2 regions of the Erwinia papayae genome follow, and region 1 is predicted to be linked to the other one. Evidence: predicted binding sites of a transcription regulator. Region 1 holds the regulator's gene; the other holds the start of a gene.
What was found. The regulator LexA, encoded in region 1, represses DNA repair genes until DNA is damaged. The targets are predictions, from matches to a motif close to TNCTGTATGTACATACAGNA.
Positions count from the first base shown of each region.

Region 2: uvrB (excinuclease ABC subunit UvrB) is a predicted target of LexA. The motif match lies at 2,964-2,983, and genes of this name have one in related genera.

Region 1 is NZ_JBZCHT010000013.1:18,311-25,816, forward strand. Features, by position in the region: gene AC3RPL_RS16240 (hypothetical protein) at 1-140, shown strand, start outside; gene AC3RPL_RS16245 (hypothetical protein) at 485-826, shown strand; gene AC3RPL_RS16250 (conjugal transfer protein TraF) at 965-2,239, opposite strand; gene zur (zinc uptake transcriptional repressor Zur) at 2,715-3,233, shown strand; gene AC3RPL_RS16260 (CsbD family protein) at 3,335-3,544, opposite strand; gene dinF (MATE family efflux transporter DinF) at 3,777-5,096, opposite strand; gene lexA (transcriptional repressor LexA) at 5,189-5,797, opposite strand; gene AC3RPL_RS16275 (diacylglycerol kinase) at 5,905-6,273, opposite strand; gene plsB (glycerol-3-phosphate 1-O-acyltransferase PlsB) at 6,402-7,506, shown strand, end outside.
Region 2 is NZ_JBZCHT010000009.1:1,777,146-1,784,651, reverse strand. Features, by position in the region: gene AC3RPL_RS13225 (hypothetical protein) at 294-521, shown strand; gene AC3RPL_RS13220 (hypothetical protein) at 697-1,023, shown strand; gene AC3RPL_RS13215 (ABC transporter ATP-binding protein) at 1,453-2,172, opposite strand; gene AC3RPL_RS13210 (hypothetical protein) at 2,376-2,759, shown strand; gene uvrB (excinuclease ABC subunit UvrB) at 3,061-5,085, shown strand; gene AC3RPL_RS13200 (gluconeogenesis factor YvcK family protein) at 5,260-6,168, opposite strand; molybdenum cofactor riboswitch at 6,350-6,480, shown strand; gene moaA (GTP 3',8-cyclase MoaA) at 6,467-7,456, shown strand; gene moaB (molybdenum cofactor biosynthesis protein B) at 7,474-7,506, shown strand, end outside.

The sequences.
Region 1 (7,506 bases):
GTAAAGTAAGAAATAACATTGACAATAAAGAATACATATTTGATGCAACAGGAAAATCATTTCTCCTTAGTCATAATAAAACACTCATTGGGAATGCTGTTTTTATTATACCTCGTAAAAAAATGTCATTCCCTCTGTAAAAGTTCAGGCGGGATACATTTTCGATACGGGATAAATCGGAACAATAGTGCCGCTCCCATCAGCATTAACTCAAACCATTTTATTACACAAATTTAATTAAACCATTATGAAAAAGACAGCAAACTTATTAACTGTTATCGCTCTTTTTTTCTGTATAAGAACATACGCTTTTCCTTACCCTGAGCTGATTGCAGATAAAAATTTACACGAAAAAGAAATTATTCGGAAGGCCTCCAGGCTTACAATGAGTCTGGTGATGGCAGAGAAATAAGACAAAGACAAAATTCTCGAAGAGTTCAGAATACTAACCATTAAAAATCCCGACAGCAGTATTATTAAGAATATGTATATAAATAATCTTATTGCTGCAAAACATTATCAGGAAGGATTGGATAATCTCAATGCCATTAACAAAGAGAATATAACGCGCACTGATTTACTTACTGAATGCATGTTGAGAGAAAAACTGGGAATTAAAGATGAAAACTGCTATAGGGAGGTTATTTTCCTTTCCGAGAAAGATAACATAGTCGACTCAGATTATATAAGTGCACTTTTTTTCTCAGATGATCAACGGTTTGAGCCTCTGAAATTAAAATTAATTAAAGAAAATAAATTTAAAGAAAGTGACTTTCTGGTATTTACCTCAGGCAAGGAAAAAATGCTCTACGAGTTTTTTCCTTAAGGTATTTTTTCGGCAGCGATAAATTTATTATCCTGCTCAAAAAAAACTCTTACGTAGTTTCAACTGATGGAAATATGCTGCTCACTCGTTGAGCGTCAGGATCTCTTTAATAGTGGGGGCGAAACGCGCCCCCATTGTTCAGAAGGTAAATGTCATCTGGGCAACCGCGCCCCATGTCCTGTCATCACCCTCCATACCAGCAAGATCCAGATGTACCTTGTTAAAGGGTGATATACCAAAGCCAGCCGTAGCCACATTCGTCTGATTAGATTTCATATCTGCCCGATAACCGGCACGCAATTGCAGCCAGCTGAGCAGACGGTATTCCGCACCAATTCCGGCATACTGACTGTCACCGACAGTTTTAAAGCCTTTTGTTGGCGTGGCATCCACATCTAACGCTGCGGTGAAACGCTCGGTATGGAAAGAGATACCCGGCGTGACCACCGGATTAATCTGGTAAGTATCCTTGAAGCCATTGACCTCTTTGGTCTCGATATCACGCGAGATCAGATTTTGGGCGCTGACACCCAGCGTCCAGTAATCTCCCAGGTCGGTCGCCATTCCGGCATCAAGGTTAAAACCGGAGTCACTGTTTTTATAGTTGCCATTGGTGAAGTCTGATTTGTCGTAGTCGTAAACAGAGGCATTGTAGTTATACAGATAAACCTTTTGTAATTTAGGTGTGACGCCGAAGGAGACCGGATGTCCGGCAATCTCAAACTCATGCGCCAGAGCGATACCATAATCATAAACAATCGCGCCAAGCCCCGTGGCAGAAGAAGTTAACGTATCCTTCGGGTTGGAGGTAGGTATTGCGCCCCCGTCAGCCACGGCCTGCAAATAGTCAATATCGCTCTGCGTCACATCAGTCGCGACATTTGCCGTGCCATAGGCTTTGGCAACAAAAGCCGCTGACAGCGTATCATTAGGGATGGTGACAGCAAATGCGGCACCCGCCGTGGCGCTTGCCTTAGACCCCTTGATAGCCCGCAACTGGCTGGCCAGATCGCCCGCTGCTGCGCGGACAGTGGCCAGATTTGCAGACAATGCGTTTAAACCAGCTAAAGTAAACGGCGTGGATGCCAGGTTATCATAAACGTCCTCGTAATGATTAACGCTGTCAGTCAGATTATCGACTTTATCAATCAGATTATTCTTATCCGTTAGCTGAGCACCTACCGCAGGAAAAATAATGCTGACATCATCTTCAGGTTTCGCTTTGGTCATCAGCGCCGGGTTCGCCAGCACCGCAGTACCATATGTTGAAGAGGCCACACCCGTGCCGCCCATGGCATCATTACGCGCATCGTAATAATTGCCCGCAGCCAGCGCACTGAGGGGAGCAAAAAAGAGAACCGGCCAGACAACAGGACGAACAGACCTGCTTAACGTACTGTATTTTTTTGCCATTTTACTTTAAACCCGTCCAGAGAAGGAATAAGTGCTCAGCGGAGGCCTGCACAGGAGACTGCCTGTATTTTGAACACAAAGGCAGCAATTCATTGCTGTGAATTAAGTAAGAATGCAGTGGTTTATCTGCTTATTGTTGTTTTATTTATCTGTTAACAGAGAGGCGAGTCAGCCATAACAACAAAGCCTGCCACGCAGGTAATCGCCTCAGATAATTAACAAAAGGTAGTCAGGATGGTCTCAGGCTGCAAATTACATTAGCAACGTTTTACAGAAATCATATGGCACTGAATTACCCGCGCCGACACATTAACAAAATTTCACCATCAACACATAACGCAAATACCCTGCATTTCTGTTGTTTAATCGGAGGGTTAGTTTTAATCAGGTGGCTTAAGATGGCCCGATGGCGGGCATTCGGTGTTTCACAGTGGGCGTGATAACATAACATTCCGATCTGGCCTGGGGGAAAACCATGAACATCAGTAGTGCTGAAAAAATCCTGGCGCAGGCAGAGACACTCTGCCAGCAACGCAATGTCAGGCTCACTCCTCAACGCCTGGAGGTACTGCGTCTGATGTGCCAGCATCAGGGGGCGATTAGCGCTTATGACCTGCTCGATTTGCTCCGCGCCAGTGAACCGCAGGCAAAACCGCCCACCGTCTATCGTGCGTTGGATTTTCTTCTGGAGCAGGGATTTGTGCATCGGGTTGAATCCACTAACAGCTATGTGGTTTGCCATCATTTTGAGCAGCCATCCCACACCTCTGCCATGTTGATTTGCGATCGCTGTGGTGCCGTGGCGGAGCAACATGCCGATGGTGTCGAAAAAATCCTCAAGTCGCTGGCCCTGCCTTCAGGATTTATTCTGACCAACAGTGTTATCGAGGCGCATGGGTTGTGTCGGGAATGCGTGGAGGTGGAAGCCTGCACCCATCAGGATGTGTGTCAGCATGATCATACGGTAACCAGCCGCAAGCGTGGACGTCAGTAGCTTTCATACTGGTAATAATAACCAGCTGGAGTGGGTGGGGACGGAGCGGAACGATGAGGGCGGCACCTTCCCTGTGCCGTTGATGAGAGAGTCAGACTATTTCAGAAGCGGTGGTTATTATGGCTTTCCCAGTCGCTAACCTCTTTCTCTGCCTGGTCTTTCGCATAGCCATAGCGTTCCTGAATTTTTCCCACAAGCTGATCGCGTTTACCTTCCACAACCGTCATATCGTCGTCAGTCAGCTTGCCCCATTTCTCTTTCACTTTACCTTTAATCTGTTTCCAGTTACCGCTGGCTTCATCTTTATTCATGGCATTATTCCTTCAATCAGATCTTAACGGATTTAGTGATATCGTCCCAGCAAAACGCTTAACAACAAAATGAAACGCTACAAAAATGCTGAACTTATGGTTAATTCTAGCTGGAATCTGGCAAACTTCCTGCGCAAAACTTCCGGAGGAATAACCTGAAAAATAAATTGGGGAAAAAATCATGAAAATAAAAGACTTGCATCAGTGCCGCATAGGGTAACAAGATATGTCATCAGGCAAACCAGCTGCTGTTCTGCCAGTGTCGTCGCCAGATTAGCCATAACGTCAGACCACGTAAAAGCAGGAAAACCGTTACCGCCAGCCACAGACCATGATTTCCCAGCAGCGGTACACTAAACAGCGTCAGACCGAAGCCAGCCGCTGCCACCACCATACCGTTACGCATCTCTCTGGCTCGTGTTGCCCCAATAAACATGCCATCAAGCAGATAGCACCAGACACCGCAAACAGGCATTAATATTTGCCAGAACAGGTAAGCATCTGCCTGCTGCCGCAATTCAGCAATTGAAGTCAGTAAAGCCACAATATGCGGGCCGGCAATGGCATATATCAGCGAAAAAAATAGCGCCACCAGTCCTGCCTGACGGCAGGCTGCATGCCATACACGCAGCAGATCCTTGCCGTCGCGGGCACCATATGCCTCACCCGAACAGGCCTCGACGGCGTAAGCAAATCCGTCCAGTGCATAGGCGGTAAAGGTCAGGAACATCAGCAGTACGGCGTTGACCGCCACCACCTCACTACCGAGGCGTGCCCCAAGAATGGTCATTGACAGAAAACACAGTTGAAGCATCAGCGAGCGCAGCATAATGTCACGATTCAGCCGCAGTAGCCGTGACAGATCGCCCTGCCATGCTGTCAGTAACATAGCCAGTGTGATGCCACGTAACCGGATCACCCGCCCTGCCATGTATAACCCGATTATCAGTGAGCAGTATTCAGCAATCACGGTTGCCATAGCAGCCCCCTGCACCCCCCACTTCAGGCCGATAACCAGCCACACATCCAGTACGATATTGACCAGGTTTCCCACCACCAGCAGGATAACCGGAGCACGGGCATACTGTACGCCCAGCAGCCAGCCCAACAGCACCAGGTTGGCGAGGGTGGCAGGGGCGCTCAGCCAGCGAATATTCAGGAACTGCACGGCCTGATGCAATACCGCAGGGTCGCCACCGATAACCGTCAGGGCAAGATGATTAAGCGGTGATTTGAACAGGATCAGGATGGTTCCGGCCATCAGCGCGATAAGTAGCGGCTGAATCAGCGCACGAGCCAGCACAGTTTTATCTCTCGCGCCAAACGCCTGAGCTGTCAGTCCGGTGGTACTCATCCGCAGAAAAAGAAACAACATAAACAGAAAGCTGGTAATGGTGGTGCCGACGGCCACACCGCCAAGATAGCTGGAATTATCAAGGTGGCCTGTCACAGCGGTATCAACCAGACCCAGCAGCGGCACGCTGACATTGGAAAGGATCATCGGCAATGCCAGCCGCCAGAGGTGCTTATCAGAGGAGCTGAATAATCGCATCATCGCCCACTGCGTAACGGATTCACCATTCAGCCCTCACTCCAGACGGAACGGTGACCAGTCAAGCTGCATGATTATTGTTGCGCGAGGCATTACAACCAGTTGCCGTTACGGATGACGCCCACTGCCAGACCTTCGATGGACAGGCTTTGCTTATTAAGATCGACAACAATCGGTTGGAATTCGTTATTTTCCGGCAAAAGATGGACCACGTTGCCCTGTTTTTTCAGACGCTTGACGGTAACTTCATCGTCAATCCGTGCCACCACAACCTGGCCGTTACGCACATCCTGCGTTTTATGTACCGCCAGCAGATCGCCATCCATAATACCGATATCTTTCATCGACATACCGCTGACACGCAGGAGAAAATCCGCCCCCGGTTTAAACAGGCCAGGATCAACCTGATAGTGCCCTTCAATATGCTGTTCGGCTAACAGCGGCTCACCGGCGGCCACACGGCCTATCAGTGGCAGACCTTCTTCTTCTTCCATCATCAAACGGATTCCCCGTGAGGCTCCGGAGACAATTTCAATCACGCCTTTACGCGCCAGAGCCTTGAGGTGTTCTTCCGCCGCATTGGGGGAGCGGAAACCAAGCCGGGTGGCAATTTCTGCCCGCGTGGGTGGCATGCCGGTCTGGTTAATGTGATCACGTATCAGGTCATAAACCTGTTGCTGCCTTGCCGTTAATGCTTTCATCCCGCCCCCTGGTTGTTTATACAGTCGACTGTGATTATATACAGGTATTTGCGCGTTGGAAACCAAAATTCAGGCAAAAAACAGTCATTTGTCAGATTATGCGAGCGCTAACGAAAATAGCTGACTAACAAGGTGACCCAGACGAAAATCGCCAGCATGATAGCCAGCAACACTGCGGCGGAGCCCATATCCTTGGCCCGGCCAGATAGCAGATGGAAGTTGCTGCCCGTCCGATCCACCACGGCTTCAATCGCGCTGTTGATCATCTCAACGATCATCACCAGCACGACAGAGCCTATCAGTAAAACACGCGTGACGGCGTCGACGTTCAGCCAGCAGGCAACGATAACCGCCACGACAGCCACTACGGCCTCCTGACGAAAAGCAGCCTCGTTCTGCCATGCGGCGCGAAGACCTTTCCATGAGTAGCCTGCTGCTTTTATGATGCGGGTCAATCCGCTGACACGGTTTGCCATAGGGGTAAAACCTTTATGTGATAATGACGTCATTAACTGGAGATAGCACATTTTGTAACACCAAAGATCTCAATGGCGCTTTCTGGTATGCTTGCGGCGTTTTGCTAACAAGAGGCTTCATATTGTCTATGTCAGGTTGGCGTAAGTTTTATTATAACATACTGAATTTACCGGTTAAATTTCTGGTAAAGAGTAAAGCAATCCCTGCTGAGCCGATTGCTGAACTGGGGCTGGACACCTCACGTCCTATTATGTATGTGCTGCCATACGATTCAAAGGCCGATCTACTGGCCCTGCGCGAGCAGTGCCGCAAGCAGGAACTCCCCGACCCGCTGGAACCTCTGGAAATCGATGGTACGGTACTGCCACGCCACGTATTTATTCATGATGGTCCCCGCGTATTCCCCTACTTTGTACCAAATCTTGAATCGGTGAAGCTGTTTCACGATTATCTGGATTTACACCGCAGTAACCCGCGTCTTGACGTGCAAATGGTGCCTGTTTCGGTGATGTTTGGCCGGGCGCCGGGCCGTGAAGTCCAGGGTGAAGAACAGCCCCATTTGCGGGTGCTGAACGGCATTCAGAAATTTTTTGCCGTACTCTGGCTGGGCCGGGACAGCTTTGTGCGTTTTTCTCCCATTGTCTCTTTGCGCCGGATGGCCACGGAGCACGGCACCGACAAAACTATTGCCCAGAAGCTGGCAAGAGTCGCGAGTATGCACTTCGCCCGCCAGCGACTGGCCGCCATCGGGCCTCGTCTGCCCGTACGTCAGGATTTATTCAACAAGCTGTTGCAGTCCAAAGCGATTGCTAAAGCAATAGAAGATGAAGCGCGCAGTAAAAAAATCTCCCGCGAGAAAGCACAGCAAAATGCCGTCGAACTGATGGAAGAGATCGCGGCCGATTTTTCTTATGAAGCTATCCGCCTGACCGACCGTGTGATGGGCTGGCTGTGGAGCAAGCTCTATCAGGGCATTAACGTCAACGGCGGTGAACGCGTGCTTCAGCTGGCGCAGGACGGACATGAAATCGTCTACGTCCCCTGCCACCGCAGCCACATGGATTATCTGCTGCTCTCCTACGTGCTCTATCATCAGGGACTGGTGCCGCCGCACATTGCCGCCGGGATCAACCTTAACTTCTGGCCCGCCGGGCCCATTTTCCGCCGCCTTGGTGCTTTCTTTATTCGCCGCACCTTCAAGGGTAATAAGCTCTATTCCACCGTATTTCGCG
Region 2 (7,506 bases), on a different contig from region 1:
ACAGGCCTGCGCTCTTATTTTTTTATCGGAAATTAAATTAGCGAAAGAGGGGAGTTTTCAAGAAACTGTCCATTATTCTTTGCCGCTTTATCAGATTAAACAGCCGTCTGGCATTGTTTAATCTGGTACAGGCTATTACAAAAAATCAATATTACCCGTTTTTCATCTGAGTGATCATTCAACCGGATGATCCTGCTCAGTATTAAATGCGTTTTTTCACATTTTTCTCTTCAGGGATAATGTATTATTTTCACGCTTTTTTATCAGATTGATTTTTATGATAGGGATTTAATATGGGACCTGTAAAGACGGAAGGAAGTGTCGGTTCACAAAAAATTTACCCTGATTTATCTTCAGAGTATAAAAATGGAGAGAAAAAGAATCCGGGAGGATTCTCAAAAAATTTATCATCGGTTATTAATCTTAGTGAAGATAAGCCCATTCTCACAAAGCCAGACTCATTGAAATTATCGCACGTAAAAACTTTTGGTACACTGTTAAGTAATTGTATTAAAAAATAAAGTCAGTTTTTTTGATGTCGGCAAACCGACAGATTAATGCATCTGATAACGACGTAGAGAAAGAAATTTTTCTCAGTGACGGTAGAACCTATAGAATGGTTCCGGAGCAGGAAAACACTAAAAAAACCAATAATCTGTGTGCTGGGAAAGACAATTTAACTATGAAAAAATTTTTATGTATTCAGCAACAGCAGTTGCCGCTTGTGGAGTGGGCTATTTAGTCTGTCACCGGTTTTTTGGTGAAAATAACAGTCATGATGGAGGGCTGCCTGATGGCCTGAAACCTGATAACAGTTGCGATATGAGCACAATTTCAGGTCTGGAAAAGGGTATTTCACAGGCTTATTCCGGCTGGCAGTCTGAATATGCCAATTCTCCTGAAATGAACTTCAGTTCTGATAAAATCGAGCTGGCCTCGAGTGGAGATGGATATGACTATGGCGACCAATATGGCGACGACTATGATGGTATAGATGGAAGTGGCGATAAAACTGATATTTAACTTCCTGCTATATACAGGAAGTTAAACCTGGAAAAGCCTGAACCGAAAAGAGATATTTTTCAGAACGATTGTTCTGTTAAGTATGGCGTTGTGGGCAGGGAAAAATATCGCCCGTCTGAATATGATAGCTGCCAGGTGACAGAAATATCTGAAGATTGAAAAATCCATTTAGCTGTTTTGATTTTAGCGCTCAGCTTTTACGGTGAGTGTAAAACAAGCAGAGAACGGATCTGAATCAGAGGTACGGGACTCGGTTCATCGTTACCGATATTTATCCTGCTGATCCCGACGTATCTGAGGCTCATTCTGCGTAAAAGTCATGCAGCAACAGGTTTCCGGGCTGAATAATGTCTGATATTCAGCCCGGGTGTTTCGGGAACAAACTGGCAGCGGATCTGCGCATCCATACAGGTGTCTGGCTGAAAACAATCATGTCACCGTCAGCCAGGTATTAATAATGCGTTCATCCAACTGGGCAACCCTGCCATGAGCAACATTGCGCCCACGGTGCAGCAGTAAAAAATAGTCGGCCACGCGGCGAATAAATGAAATGCGTTGTTCCAGTAGCAGGATAGTCAGACCAAAATCGTGATTCAGCCGGTGGATCAGATTACCCATTTCTTCTTCCAGCCAGGGCGACATCCCCTCCGTTGGCTCATCGAGAATTAACAACTTTGGCTTTAACACCAGCGCTCTGGCCAGCGCCAGCTGCTGCTGCTGGTCAGGCATTAACTCACCGCTGCGCTGGTGTCGCAGGGAATAGAGTGCGGGAAACAGGTCATAAACCATCTGAGGAATGGCGCGATGACGTTCATGGCCCGCGCCTGCCAGCAGGGCAATTTGCAGGTTTTCTTCCACGCTTAACTGCGAGAAAATCTGCCGCCCCTGTGGCACATAGCCAATGCCTAACGCTGCACGCTGTTCCATCGGTTGTAGCAGCAAATTCTGCGGTGGCAGATTCGCCTCCTGCCAGATCATCGAGCCGCTGTTAATGGGCAGATGGCCCATGATGCAGTTAACCAGGGTGGTTTTACCCATTCCTGACTGCCCCAGCACGCCGGTACAGGTGCCAGGAGGCAAATCCAGATCTACGTCCCAGAGAATGTGATTTTGCCCGTAGAACTGGTTGATTGAACGTAAGCTGAGCATCTGACACTCTCCTTCATACAGTTTTAGATCGCACCTGATTGCATCCACTTTCCGCTGTCTGGCTAACGGTCTTAGCTGCGCATGGCCTGCGGTTGTTGTTTCCCGCGTCTCTGCACAGGGCGGTTGTGGTAAATCATGCAACTAACGGGCCAGTTTTCAAAAACACCGAAACAGGGTAATAAAGTAAATAATCAGCCGCGTTAATGGTCAGAATTGTTAAACAATTGCCCCAGGTCATTTTCATCTGCACTTTTGTGGTGCCTGCCACCTCTTCTCCAGCACGACGGAAAGAGCCAGGGGGTAAAAAAGGCCAGCAAAAAACTGAAAAAAAAAGTAGTACTTATTCTGTAAATATGCAGTTCAGTCCCGCTAATACTTACGAGCCGGAAAAAAAAATTCAAAAAAAAATATTTGCCGCCTGCTTTATGGCGCTGGAACAATTTATACACATCAGACGGCTCAGGCGCTGTAATCAGTTATCCACTATTCCTGTGGATAAACTTGTGCATGAACGGCTGAAAACCTGCGAGAAACGAGAGCGGGTGCGGGCTGCGCTTAAGTTGGTGCGAAACTTAACTAAAATATAAAGTTGTTATATTTCAATATTTTGAATAAAAGCAAGCGACAGGAAACGCCACCTGATACCAACTCAGGCATTTTGTCAGCACATCTTGACAAATGTTAAAGCATGGCCCCCCCCTGGGGATAAAATGCCGTGCAGGGGAAGGGGGAAACATTGCGCGCATTTTCAAAAATCATTTTCCCAACAGTGGATAAACATCATGCAACACAACTGTAATTATATCCAGTATTTTTTTCTGGAAAAAATGTCAGGGCAGAGTAAAATCAGAATCCGGTGGATGTAATTTTTATGCGGGTAGCCTTGTAATGAGCAAAGTTTTTAAACTCAACTCCGAATTCAAACCTTCCGGCGACCAGCCTGAAGCCATCCGCCGCCTTGAAGAGGGACTGGAGGACGGTCTGGCTCATCAGACGCTGCTCGGCGTAACCGGCTCAGGTAAAACCTTTACCGTCGCCAATGTGATTGCCGATCTTAACCGTCCCACTATGGTACTGGCACCCAATAAAACCTTAGCAGCTCAGCTTTACGGTGAGATGAAGGAATTTTTTCCGGATAACGCCGTGGAGTATTTTGTTTCTTACTACGACTATTATCAGCCTGAGGCTTATGTGCCCAGTTCTGATACCTTCATTGAAAAAGATGCGTCAGTTAATGAACATATCGAGCAGATGCGCCTTTCCGCCACCAAAGCGCTGCTGGAGCGCCGCGATGTCATCGTGGTCGCCTCCGTATCGGCAATTTACGGTCTGGGCGACCCCGATCTTTATCTGAAGATGATGCTGCACCTGACGCGCGGAATGGTCATCGATCAACGCGCCATCCTGCGCAGACTGGCGGAACTGCAATATACCCGTAACGATCAGGCTTTTCAGCGCGGCACCTTTCGCGTGCGCGGTGAGGTGATTGATATTTTCCCGGCAGAGTCTGATGACTACGCGCTGCGGGTCGAGCTGTTTGATGAAGAGGTTGAACGGCTGTCAATCTTCGATCCCCTGACCGGGCAGATTGATTCGGTGATCCCGCGTTATACCATTTATCCAAAAACGCACTATGTTACCCCGCGCGAGCGTATTCTTCAGGCGATGGAAGAGATCAAAGTGGAACTGTCCGACAGGCGTAAAAACCTGCTGGCAAACAATAAACTGCTGGAAGAACAGCGGCTGTCTCAGCGGACCCAGTTTGATCTTGAAATGATGAATGAGCTGGGTTACTGCTCGGGCATTGAGAACTACTCACGCTATCTGTCGGGCCGCGGGCCTGGCGAACCCCCGCCGACGCTGTTTGACTATCTTCCCGCTGACGGTTTACTGGTGATTGATGAGTCGCACGTAACCATTCCGCAGATTGGCGGCATGTATCGTGGGGACAGGGCGCGTAAGGAGACGCTGGTGGAGTATGGTTTCCGGCTGCCTTCTGCGCTGGACAACCGACCCATGAAATTTGAAGAGTTTGAAGCGCTGGCACCGCAAACTATTTATGTCTCTGCCACACCCGGCAATTATGAACTTGAGAAGTCCGGTGGTGAAATCATCGATCAGGTGGTGCGTCCAACCGGGCTGCTTGATCCACTGGTTGAAGTCCGGCCCGTCGCGACCCAGGTAGACGACCTGCTGTCGGAAATTCGTAAAAGGGTGGCGATTAACGAACGTGTGCTGGTCACCGTGCTGACCAAACGGATGGCGGAAGATTTGACCGAATATCTTGAAGAGCACGGCGAACGGGTGCGCTATCTGCATTCGGATATTGATACCGTCGAGCGTGTGGAGATTATCCGTGACCTCAGACTGGGTAAATTTGATGTTCTGGTGGGGATCAACCTGCTGAGAGAAGGGCTGGATATGCCGGAAGTCTCGCTGGTGGCGATTCTGGATGCCGATAAAGAGGGCTTCCTGCGTTCTGAACGCTCGTTGATTCAGACTATCGGGCGCGCCGCGCGTAATGTGAACGGCAAAGCCATTCTTTACGGCGATCGGATCACCCCATCCATGAGCAAAGCCATTGGTGAGACGGAGCGTCGCCGTGAAAAGCAGGAACTTTATAATCAGCAGAACGGTATTGTTCCGCAGGGGCTTAACAAAAAAATTGCCGATATTCTGGAGCTGGGGCAGGGGATTAATAAGAACAAAACCAGATCCCGGGGCAAATCTTCCCGCAGTATCGTTGAAGAGGATGCGGTGGCGCTGGATATGTCGCCAAAAGGGTTGCAGAAGAAAATCCACGAGCTGGAGGCAAAAATGCAGGAGCATGCGCAGAATCTGGAGTTTGAGGAAGCGGCGCAGGTTCGTGATCAGCTGCATCAGATGCGTGAATTGTTTATTGCGGCTTCCTGAAGCTGCCCGTCGGGTGGCCGTAGCCCCGGCTGGACGGCCACTGGGTTCCGGCCGACAAAGCGTACCAATCAGCAAGCCATTTTTTCTGCCCGGTTTTGCCGTTCCGGCGCTGCCTGACAGCAGTGCCGGGCGTCTCACTCCATAAAGCTCAGCGGACAACAGGGTCGAAATGATTCAGCCAAACGACTGAACGGCGCGTTCCAGCGCGCTGTGAAGTAACTGACGATCGTGGCGGTACTGAATATCTGCCGCTTCCAGTGGTTGCTGAATAATCAGGCGATCGGTGACATTGCTGGCATTTACCGCAGGCCCAATCACCACCGCATCAATGACTTTTTTGCCAATGTATTTTTCCATCATTGCCAGCTTGTCTGACAGTGTCAGCTGCGCGGCCGCCGGGCTTAACTCTTTGCCAAGATTGCCAATAAACACCATAGTCGCAGGCGTACGGCGCAATGCCTGCGCCATCTCCGGCATCAGCAGAACCGGCATCAGGCTGGTATAAAAGCTGCCGGGCCCTATCAGGATCAAATCCGCTTCGCCCACGGCCTCAATGGCTTCCCGCGTGGCGTTGACCGTTGGCGATAACATCAGCTCCTGCGGCGGTTGCTGCATCTGATCAATTTCTGTTTCGCCATAAATCTGATGACCATCGTTGTCGATGGCGACCAGGTCAACCGGCTGTTCTGACATGGGGATCAGAAACGCATCCACCTTCAGCAAATTACGGATCAGATTGATCGCCTCCAGAGGCCGCACGCTGAGATGATCCAGCGCCTTCAGCATCAGATTGCCCAGATTATGTCCTGCCAGCTCACCATTGCCGGAAAAACGGTACTCGAACATGGCGGAAGCAATACCCGGTTCAGTGATCATCTGGTTCAGGCAGTTATGCATATCACCCCAGGCGATGCCACCTTCCGAGCGCCGGATACGTCCAGTGGAACCCCCATTATCCGTGGTGGTAACAATGCCGGTCAGACGTGATCCCAGAGGAGATAGGGCCGACATCACGCGACCAAGTCCGTGGCCGCCTCCCAGTGCCACCACGCGGTCAAGGTCGGCTAAGGTGCGATTACGCATAGAATTTTGTCCAAATGTTAAGAATTTACTGGAAAATACACGGCATTATTTTCTTATATTACGCTGACATGAGGTAAAAACGGGGTAAAAAATCGTTATATATCAAAATGTATAGCGTAATGCCGAACTGGTAAGCGTGCTGTATTAGCGGTACTATTTCGCCACCAAGACTTACCGGCCTGCGGTAAGTCACACTTAGCCCTGGCACCTAAGTCTGCGGATAGGGTGCCCCGGCCGCAACTGTTGTTGCCAGGGTGCAGAAAGAAATGCCTGCATCTCCCGTCTCTGGAAAGGTGTACTGGTGCCACAATTTACCGATAGCTTCGACCGCCGGTTTTATTATCTGCGTCTGTCGATTACTGATGTCTGCAATTTTCGTTGCAGCTACTGCCTGCCTGATGGTTACAAACCGCAGGGCACAGCCAACAAAAGTTTCCTTTCACTGGATGAAATCCGGCGGGTAACCCGTGCTTTTGCGGCAGCGGGCACGGAAAAAGTTCGCCTCACCGGCGGGGAACCCTCACTGCGTCGTGATTTTACCGATATCATCGCTGCCGTGCGCGAAAATTCTGAAATTCGTCAGCTGGCGGTGACTACCAACGGTTACCGCCTGGCGCGTGATGTGGCAAAGTGGCGCGCTGCCGGGCTGACGGCACTCAATGTCAGCATCGACAGCCTTGACGCGCGACAGTTTCATGCCATTACCGGACAGGATAAATTTCAGCAGGTGATGAGCGGTATTGATGCGGCGTTTGATGCCGGGTTCAGCAAGGTAAAAGTCAACGCCGTGCTAATGCGTCATATTAATCTTCACAGCCTGCAAACCTTTCTTGACTGGATCCGTCGCCGGGCCATTCAGCTGCGCTTTATCGAACTTATGGAAACCGGCGACGGAGGCGAACTGTTCCGCCGGCAGCATGTTGCCGGCACCGTTATCCGTGACCATCTGCTGCGGGAAGGCTGGGTTTGCCAGCCTCGCGGGCGCAGTGATGGTCCGGCACAGGTGTTTCGTCATCCGGATTACCTTGGTGAAGTGGGGCTGATCATGCCCTACGAAAAAGACTTCTGCGCCAGTTGTAACCGCCTGCGCGTGTCGGCCACCGGGAAGCTGCATCTCTGCCTGTTTGGCGACGGGGGCATTTCGCTGCGTGATTTACTGGCAGAAGATAATCAACTCAACCAGTTGCAGGCACGGATAACTGAGGCTTTGCAGGGGAAAAAGCAGACCCATTTTTTGCACCAGGGAGATACCGGCATCACGCAAAATCTCTCTTATCTCGGTGGCTAATCTTAAGGAGATCAGTAATGGCAAAATCCACGGTTGAATTTATCCCGCTT